Regions from separate parts of the Pseudomonas baltica genome, predicted to be linked through region 1. Evidence: predicted binding sites of a transcription regulator. Region 1 holds the regulator's gene; each other region holds the start of a gene.

Region 1 (3,209 bases):
GAAGCTCATGTGGGTGCTCCCTGGAATTCGTTGACCGTCATCAGTATCTGGAAACTAGAACCCCAGGCTGGACAGCAGATCGTCGACGTCATCCTGTCCGGATACAACGTCATCACGTTTATCGGCATGAATCTGCGGACCTTCACCCCTGGTGGGATGTTTTTCTTTATCTTTTTCGTCGCGCAGTTGCTGATGGTCGTGTTGGATCCCTGCAAAACGGTCAACCTGACTGGCCATGAGCACCAGTTTGAGCAGATTGCTTTCGACTTCAGTGACCATTTGCGTGACCCGCTTGATCACCTGACCGGTAAGGTCCTGGTAATCCTGGGCCAGCAAAATGTCGTTGAGGTGCGAGGAGACTTGCCGCGCATCGGTTTCGCTGCGGGTCAGAAAACCGTCCACACGCTTGACTAGCTCGCGAAATTCATCGGGCGAAGTTTCGCGGCGCTGGAAGCGCTGCCAGTCCTGGCGCAGGCTGGCGGCGTCGTCGGCCAACGAGCCCACGAGCGGCGTGCTTTGCTCCACCAGGTCCATGGTGCGGTTGGCGGCGGCATCGGTCAGACGCACGACATAGGACAGCCGTTCGGTGGCGTCGGTTATCTGCGACACCTCTTCGGCCTGTGGCATGTTTGGATCGATCTGGAAGTCGACGATGGCGCTGTGCAGCTCACGGGTGAGCTTGCCAATCTCCTGATACAGGCCGCGGTCACGGGTTTGGTTCAACTCGTGAATCAATTGCACCGCTTCGCCGAACTTGCCTTGTTCCAGGCGTTCGACCAACTCCTGGGCATTCTTTTTCAGGGTCGACTCGAAGTCACCCAAACTGGATTGCTTGTCCATACTGCTGCCCCCGTGGCGTCATTCAGCTGTTGACGCGCTCGAAGATCTTCTCGATTTTTTCTTTCAGCACTTGCGCAGTGAAAGGCTTGACCACATAGCCGTTCACGCCGGCCTGGGCAGCTTCGATGATCTGTTCACGCTTCGCTTCGGCCGTCACCATCAACACTGGGAGGCTTTTGAGACGTTCATCGGCGCGGACCTGACGCAGCAGGTCGATGCCGGACATGCCGGGCATGTTCCAGTCGGTCACCAGAAAGTCGAAGCTGCCCGCTTGCAGCATCGGCAACGCTGTGAGGCCGTCGTCGGCTTCCGAGGTGTTGGTGAACCCCAGATCGCGCAGCAGGTTCTTGATGATCCGCCGCATCGTCGAAAAGTCGTCGACGATGAGGATTTTCATGTTCTTGTCCAAGTAGACCTCCAAGCAGTCTTTAACGCACCCAGCACCTGGGTGCGCGATCAATCAAAACCAGTTATTTTCACATCAAGACCGCAGTGTTGCTTCGACCCTGTGGCGTGGGCTGCCTCCTGTGGGAGCAAGGCTTGCCCGCGAAGGCGTTAGTACGGACGCCTTCGCGGGCAAGCCTTGCTCCCACAGGTGCTCGGCTCAGGCCACCGGGCCTTTTCAATACTTCATCTTGCCCGCCATTCACCCAGGCGACTGCGCAAGCGCGCCGCGCACTGGCTGTGCAGCTGGCTGACCCGCGATTCGCTGACCCCCAGCACTTCGCCGATCTCCTTGAGGTTGAGTTCCTCGTCGTAGTACAGCGACAGCACCAGTTTTTCCCGTTCCGGCAAGTTGGCGATGGCGTCGGCCAAGGCTGCCTGAAAGCGCTCGTCTTCCAGGCCGCGTGACGGTTCCGGGCTACCGCTGGCGCCCTCCTCGTGCAGGCCTTCATGCTCGCCGTCCTGCAACAGATCATCGAAGCTGAACAGGCGACTGCCCAAGGTATCGTTCAGAATCCCGTAATAATCATCCAGACTCATCTGGAGTTCGGCCGCAACCTCGTGATCTTTAGCGTCGCGACCGGTTTTTGCTTCAATTGCACGAATCGCGTCACTGACCATGCGCGTATTGCGATGCACCGAACGCGGCGCCCAGTCACCTTTGCGCACCTCGTCGAGCATGGCGCCACGGATGCGGATACCGGCATAGGTCTCGAAACTAGCGCCTTTGCTGGAGTCGTACTTGGTCGAAACTTCAAGCAGGCCGATCATCCCGGCCTGAATCAGGTCCTCGACCTGCACGCTGGCCGGCAGGCGCGCCAGCAGGTGGTAGGCGATGCGCTTGACCAGCGGCGCGTAGGTCTCGATCAGTTGATACTGCTGAGACTCGCGCGACGCCTTGTTGTACATCCGATATCCGCTTGCGCTCATGAGACAGGTCCCGCACTGGTTTGCTGAACCAAACGTTCGACGAAGAACTCCAGGTGCCCGCGTGGGTTGGCAGGCAAGGGCCAGGTGTCGACCTTTTGGGCGATCGCCTTGAAGGCCAGCGCGCATTTGGAGCGCGGGAAGGCCTCGTAGACGGCACGTTGTTTCTGCACAGCCTTGCGTACCGATTCGTCGTACGGCACGGCGCCCACATACTGCAGGGCCACGTCGAGGAAACGGTCAGTTACCTTGGTCAGCTTGGCGAACAGGTTGCGACCTTCCTGCGGGCTCTGGGCCATGTTGGCCAGGACCCGGAAGCGATTCATGCCGTAGTCGCGGTTGAGCAGCTTGATCAATGCGTAGGCATCGGTGATCGAGGTGGGCTCGTCGCACACCACCAGCAAGACTTCCTGAGCGGCGCGCACAAAGCTGACCACCGAGTCGCCGATGCCGGCTGCGGTGTCGATCACCAGCACATCGAGGTTGTCGCCGATGTCGCTGAAGGCCTGGATCAAGCCGGCATGCTGGGCAGGCGTCAGATGCACCATGCTCTGGGTCCCGGAGGCAGCCGGCACGATACGAATCCCGCCGGGCCCCTGCAGGAGCACGTCACGTAACTCGCAGCGCCCTTCGATGACGTCTGCCAGCGTGCGTTTAGGCGTCAGGCCGAGCAACACGTCGACGTTGGCCAGACCGAGGTCGGCGTCCATCAACATGACTCTGCGGCCAAGTTCCGCCAGCGCCAGTGAGAGGTTCACCGACACGTTGGTCTTGCCGACGCCACCTTTACCGCCGGTTACGGCGATCACCTGTACGGGATGCATGCTACCCATGTTCGTTCTTTACCTTGTCACTTAGACCGAGGCCACACGACTGACTGCGCTTCATCATCTGAAGATTGCCTGGCAGACCATCGATGCAGGTGGATTGCAACGTTTTCATTGTTTGTTTACCTCAACCCGCGCGCTTGCCGGGGCTGTGGTAGAGATCAGCGAACA
Region 2 (3,209 bases), 1.3 Mb from region 1:
CCAGCGTCTGCTGGGTCATATTGCTGCTATCGAGCATGGTATTCACGGTGCTGGCGGTGTTGGCCTGAATACTGCCAATCATCTGTTCAATCTCTTGCGTCGACTGCGCCGTGCGGTGGGCGAGGGCGCGCACTTCGTCGGCGACCACGGCGAAACCACGGCCGGCCTCACCCGCGCGGGCGGCTTCGATGGCGGCGTTGAGGGCCAGCAAGTTGGTTTGTTCGGCGATGGTGCGGATAACGTCCAGTACTTTGCCGATATCCTTGGCTTGTGTGGCCAGGCCGCCGACCTGCCCGGAGCTGACTTCCACGCCGCGGGTCAGCGCCCTGATGGCGTTCAACGCTTCGACCATGCGCTGCTGGCCTTTCAGGGCGATGCTGCGTGATTCCTGGGACAGGTCGGAGGTCGATGCGGCGTTGCGTGCGACTTCTTCAATGGCGGTGGTCATCTCGGTGACGGCCGTGGCTGCCTGTTCGATTTCACCGTGTTGCTCTTGCAAGCCCCGGCTGCCCTCGGCGGTCACGGCATTGAGTTCTTCGGCGGCGGCGGCGAGCTGGTTGGATGAGCCGGTGATTTGCTTGAGAGTCTGCACCAGGCTGTTGCGCATGGTTTCCTGGGCGCGCAGCAGGCGCGTGGCTTCGTCGTTGCCGGTGGGATTGATCGGGTGGGTAAGGTCGCCCTTGGCAATGGTTTCAGCCACGTGAACCGCTTCGATGATGGGGCCGGTAATGCTTTTGGTCAGCAGCCAGGCCACCAGAATGGTACCGGCACTCACGAGCACGATAACGATGGCGATGCCGCTGACGGCGTGTTGGTAAGCGTCAACGGATTGCTTGCCGGCTTGCTCTGCGCCTTTGTTGGCCAACTCGATCAATTGATCGAAGTTCTTGGTCATCTGCTCATAGCTTGGCCGAATGCTGTTGAGGAAGTCCACGGCACCGGCTTTGTCGCCGGAGCGCGAGCGTTTGAGCATTTCGGTGTGGTTCTTCGCGTAGGCGTCGAGGCTCTGGTTGAATACATCGAGGCGCGACTTTTCGTCGGCGGTCGTGAGGAGCGCGGCGTATTGGGTCAGTTGTTCTTTGACGGCTTTCAGGCGGCCGGCGGATTTATCTTCGTAGGTCTGCATGTCCGCATCGGCCGACGACAGGATGTGCGCCATTTCCCCCAGGCGATAACGATCGAGCGAGGCGTTGGCGAGTGCCAGGATTCGGACGCGTTGCATCCAGTTGTTCTGAATGTCTGAGGCTTCGGACTGGACTACGTTGATCTGCTTCAACGCGAACAGGCCTAGGAACACACTCAGCAGCGCGATAGCGGCGAAGCCGATGAAGGCTCTGGCGGCGATTTTTATATTTCTCAAAAACATGGGTTTTTCGCTCGGGCTGGGAGTGCGTTGGGCAGTCGTTTGGGGCAAGAAATCTTGGGGTGATCTGCAAGGCAGTCGTGTCAGACCACCACAATATCTAGTCGGCTGGGCGCTGAAAGTCTTTAGCCGTTTCGTCGAATATAGGGGCTGGAACTCAAGCTTTTGTTACCGCCGCCGACATTTTCGATCAAGCCATCTATTCAGCGAACGCGCATGGAAGTTCTCGACATCATCTTGGGTTTCTCCCCCGTTATCATCTGCGTCGTGACCATATGGCTGGGCATTGCACGCAGGCGTCCCAAGGACGGCTATACGGTCGATGGTCGGATCACGTATCTGGAGGGTAAAACCGCCGGGCTCCCGCTACTGACCTTCAGCTATTCAGTGGGCGGCTCGCGGTTTCATAAATCCTGGGCAGACACGCTGGATCGCAGTGACGACTACAGGCTCCGAGAGGCTGTCGTGCGTTTTTCTGTGGGCGATACGGTGTCGGTATGGTGCGCCAGGAAAAATCCCGAGGCGTGCCGGATTGTTCTGCCTGAAGAATGGAAAGCCTCCCCGGACCCACTGGCCGCCATCGAGAAAGTGCGCATCCCCGAGTATCGGGTGAAGATGTATTCCACGTTCGGATTGCTGGTTTCAGTGCCGCTCACGTTCGACACCTTTAAAGATGTCAGTAAGGCGTGGGCGGATCTGCAGTTTGTATGGAACACTGGATCCCGTCGGGAGCCCTTTTTGCAAACGCTCGGTTGGGCACATCAGCCGCTCGAGTTTGGAATTTACTTTTCCCATGACTTGCTGATGCTGATAGTTGCAGCGCTGGTCAGTACGGGGCTGATATGGCGCATCGTGCGAGGGCGTGGAGCGTTTGGGCGGTGGTTCTGAGCGTCCAGCTATGCGCTGGTAGCTCAACCGGCACACGTGACGGCTCCGAACTGGAAAGTCACCTGCCCATCGCCTTATGTCCGAGCAACACGCGAAGCCAGCTTTTTTTCCAAGCGGCGCATCCATATCTCCAATTGGATGATCGCGGTTATCGGTGTAGATACGATGAAGAACACCATCCCGAAGAACATTCCTGCGCCGATCCAGCCTTGTATGTCCGTGCCGTTCCACATACAGGCTGACGAGATACTTTTGCCGCCATGGCAACCCAGGCGATCATGTACCCAGAGGGACACGCGCCACCAAGCCAGGAACAGAGCTGAGGGTGTCCAGATCAACAGGTCTTTCCATCTCATCTGTTTTTCCCATCGGGGAGTACTGGAAAAATAAATGCGCCTTGGATACGCGGCGCATGGGCGCCGACTGCTGTCCTGGCGATCACTTCATGCAGGTTCCCGGCGCGCCGATAGTAGGGGTACTCTACTCTCCTCAACGCATCGCATTAACCAACATGAACCACCCAATCGCCCAATCCACACGGGCTTTCACAAACTTCTGAATCGAATCGAAATTTTTGATCTGCACCGGATTCCACGGGTTGCTCACCCAATCCACAGTCCCTGCCGGCTGTTGATCTGAAAACGCGTAGTACTGCGTGGTCACTGAAAAGTCGCGGGTGGCCTTGTGAAAACCGCTGACCAGCGCCGAGTCAGGCACGCTGAAACCCCGGTCCTTCAGGCGGCTGGCGGCGGCGCGATAGACGGGTTGCTGCCAGGGGGCCTCACTGTGATTGACCCAGTAGCACTGTTGCAGCCCTCGGGGCTGGTTCAGTTCCACTCGGGCGGTATAGTCGGCGGGCTGACTGCAGGCGCCATAGGCGGGAAAGCCGTTGTTGTCGGTGGCTGTCTCAAGGTGCGTGACCATCAATTCCAGAAGCCGCCCTTTGTCGCTGCGCGCG
Region 3 (3,209 bases), 370 kb from region 1:
CGCCTGCTCCTCGGTTGCCGTCGCAATGCTCACGTTGCGCTCATTGATCTGCACGATCGCCTGAGTGATCTCGGTCAACGCCCGCCCGGCGGCTTCAGCCACATCCAGGCTGGCCCGCGCGCGCTCGCTGCTATGGCCCATGGCCGTGACCGCCTTGCTGGCACCGCCCTGGATCGAATCGACCATCTTTTCGATTTCAGCCGTCGACTGCTGCGTGCGATGCGCCAAGGCCCGCACCTCATCCGCCACCACCGCAAAACCGCGCCCGGCCTCACCGGCGCGCGCCGCTTCGATCGCCGCGTTGAGCGCCAACAGGTTGGTCTGCTCGGCAATCCCGCGGATCACATCCAGCACGCCGCTGATGCCCTGCACCTGCACCGCCAGGCCATCGATCTCGACCGCGGTCGCGCCCACTGCCGCATGCAGCTCGTTGATCACGTTGACGGTTTCACCTACACGCTGACGGCCGTTTTCTGCCGACTGGCTGGAATCGCGCGCGGCCGTCGAAGCCGCTGCCGCATTACGCGCTACTTCTTCCACCGCAGCGCTCATCTGATTGATGGCGGTCGCGGCCTGGTTGATCTCGTCGTTCTGACGCTGCACGCCGCGCAGCGAATCCTCAGTCACGGCGGTCATCTCTTCGGAGGTCGAAGCCAACTGGTTCGATGAATCGCCCAGCTCGCCCAAAGTGCGGCGCAGGTTCTGCTGCATCACCGACAGCGCCACCAACAAGCGGCCCGGCTCGTCACGGCCCTCGACATCGATCGGCTTGCTCAAATCGTTAGCGGCGATCTGCTCGGCCACTGCCAGTGCCTTGGCGATCGGCGCCACCAGGCTGCGGGTGAACAGCGCGGCCAAACCCAGGGTCGCGGCAAGGGCGACGATAATCGCGGCGATGGTCACGTTGCGCGTTTGCGTGTAGGTATCGTCGGCGCGGGCGTCGGATTCTGCCGACTTGAGATCTGCCAGATGGGTAATGTTGGCGATGTCCTTGGCCAGCGCATCGGCGGCCTGCGTCTGCTCGCCAGACGGCGCGGTCAAGCTGCTGATCAAGTCGTCACGCTTGTGCGCCACAGCATCCAGATAACGCGAATGCACCGCCAGGTAAGCGCGCATATGGCTTTCCATATCGCTGTACGCCGCCTGGCCACGCTCAGTGATCAGCAGCGGCTTGAGCTTTTGGGTATCGGCTTCCAGATCGCTACGGCCTTGGGTGATGCGCTTTTGCGCCGCAGCAATACTGTCAGCATCCTGCGCGGTACGCAGATTGGTATTGCCCAGACGGATGGTCAGCAGGTCGCTCTTGATCGCCGCGATGGCCTGAATGGTTGGCAACACGTTGTTCTGCAACGTCTCGCGCGCCTCCTTCAGACCTACAGCCTGCTGCAGCGAGAACAACCCTAGCGCCGTGATCAGCACGGCGAAAAAGCCGAAGCAAAGCAAAGAACGGGGAGCGATGTTGAGGTTTCTCAGATTCATGCGGGTGGCCCGTCAAGAAAGTAATTAACCCAAGGTATCGACATGAATCGTTTCACCTTTAGTCATCCAGATGAATATCTCTATGAAACTCGACCACCGCAGGTGAATTATTCTTTTTGGCAGGGCAAATGATCTGATGGGTTATTCGAACCTTTTCAAGTGGGTCCAGCCCGCCGGGTATCGAACAATCTATTCGATTGACTTTATTTTAGTTCAGCCAAGAATTGGAAAATGTAAATAAGAACTATCTGATTTTTGCTGAAAAACCTAGTTTTTACTAGATATTTCCGTGCTTTTTCCTGAGGTTCATTCCTGATATAGATTCCGCTTCCGTTAACGAGTGGCATTCAATCGAATGCACTTCGGCATAATAAATCCAATGGAGCGCAACCGATGAAACTCTTCTGTCACCTTCTAGTTGCCCTGGCGCTGTCCACCTTCGGCCTGGGCGCGCAAGCCGGCCCGACGTTTATCAACATCCTTACGGGCGGCACCAGCGGGGTCTATTACCCCATCGGGGTCGGCCTCTCACAGATCTACGGGCAGAACATCGCCGACGTGAAGGTGACGGTGCAGGCCACCAAGGCTTCGGTCGAGAACCTCAACCTGCTGCAGAACGGCCGCGGCGAGCTGGCCCTGGCCCTCAGCGATTCGGTCGGCGATGCCCGCCGCGGCGTTGCCGAAGCCGGCTTCAAGCAGCCATTGGACAAGCTGCGCGCCATCGCCAATGTCTACCCCAACTACATCCAGATTGTCGCCAGCCAGCAGTCAGGCATCACTCGCCTGGAGGACCTCAAAGGTAAGCGCATTTCGGTCGGGGCGCCGAAATCCGGCACCGAACTCAACGCTCGGGCTATCCTCGCGGCGGCGGGCATGAGCTACGCCGACATGGCGCAGGTGCAGTTTTTGGCCTACGCCGAATCGGTCGAGCTGATCAAGAACCGCCAGCTCGATGCCACCTTGCAATCTTCCGGCCTCGGCATGGCGGCGATCCGCGACCTGGCGGCCAGCGTGCCGATCCGCTTCGTGCCGATACCTGCCGAGGTCGTGGCTGCCATCGACGATCCGGCCTACCAGGCCATGCCCATTCCCGCCGGGACCTACGACGGCCAGGACGCCGACGTACCGACCGTGGCCATCAACAACATTCTGGTCAGCCACACCGGGGTGTCCGACGACACGGCCTATCAAATGACTCGCTTGATGTTCGAGAACCTGCCGCGCCTCGGCAACGCCCATTCCGCCGTCAAATCGATTGATGTAAAGAATGCCGCCCAGCACCTGCCGATCGAATTGCACCCCGGCGCCAAGCGTTACTATGAAGAAGTTGGAGCGCTGTGAGCATGACTGAAGTCGAGCAGCAGGCCCCCATCACAGCGCCGCCCTGGACGCGCGTGCTATTCATCATCGCTATCGCATTTTCAACTTTCCAGATCGTCACGGCGGCGTTCCATCCCTTCTCCAGCCAAGTGCTGCGCGCGCTGCATGTGGGCTTTCTGCTGGTGATGGTCTACCTCGCCGTACCGGCGGCGGGCCAGAGCGTCACTGCCCGTGCCTGGGGTTGGCTTTTGGCGCTGGCCGCCATTGGGACCGCCGCCTACCAGCAGTTTTTCGAAGCCGACCTGATCCAGCGTTCCGGCGACCTCACCGGCGCCGACCTGTGGATCGGTGCGGTGCTGGTGGTGCTGGTATTCGAAGCTGCCCGGCGGCAGATGGGCCTGGCCCTGCCG

Evidence for each region. The regulator FliA, encoded in region 1, starts transcription of late flagellar genes. The targets are predictions, from matches to a motif close to CTAAAGTTTNNNNNNNNNNNGCCGNTAA.
Region 2: the regulator FliA is predicted to act here: its motif matches at 1,465-1,492, upstream of REH34_RS11545 (methyl-accepting chemotaxis protein).
Region 3: the regulator FliA is predicted to act here: its motif matches at 1,514-1,541, upstream of REH34_RS07570 (methyl-accepting chemotaxis protein).

Annotation. Positions count from the first base shown of each region.
Region 1 covers NZ_CP134771.1:1,359,721-1,362,929, forward strand. The annotation lists gene REH34_RS05880 (chemotaxis protein CheA) at 1-9, opposite strand, end outside; gene REH34_RS05885 (protein phosphatase CheZ) at 55-840, opposite strand; gene REH34_RS05890 (chemotaxis response regulator CheY) at 863-1,237, opposite strand; gene fliA (RNA polymerase sigma factor FliA) at 1,471-2,214, opposite strand; gene fleN (flagellar synthesis regulator FleN) at 2,211-3,044, opposite strand; gene flhF (flagellar biosynthesis protein FlhF) at 3,166-3,209, opposite strand, start outside.
Region 2 covers NZ_CP134771.1:2,615,966-2,619,174, reverse strand. The annotation lists gene REH34_RS11545 (methyl-accepting chemotaxis protein) at 1-1,366, opposite strand, end outside; gene REH34_RS11540 (hypothetical protein) at 1,580-2,251, shown strand; gene REH34_RS11535 (hypothetical protein) at 2,741-3,209, opposite strand, start outside.
Region 3 covers NZ_CP134771.1:1,730,028-1,733,236, reverse strand. The annotation lists gene REH34_RS07570 (methyl-accepting chemotaxis protein) at 1-1,479, opposite strand, end outside; gene REH34_RS07565 (TAXI family TRAP transporter solute-binding subunit) at 1,873-2,820, shown strand; gene REH34_RS07560 (TRAP transporter permease) at 2,823-3,209, shown strand, end outside.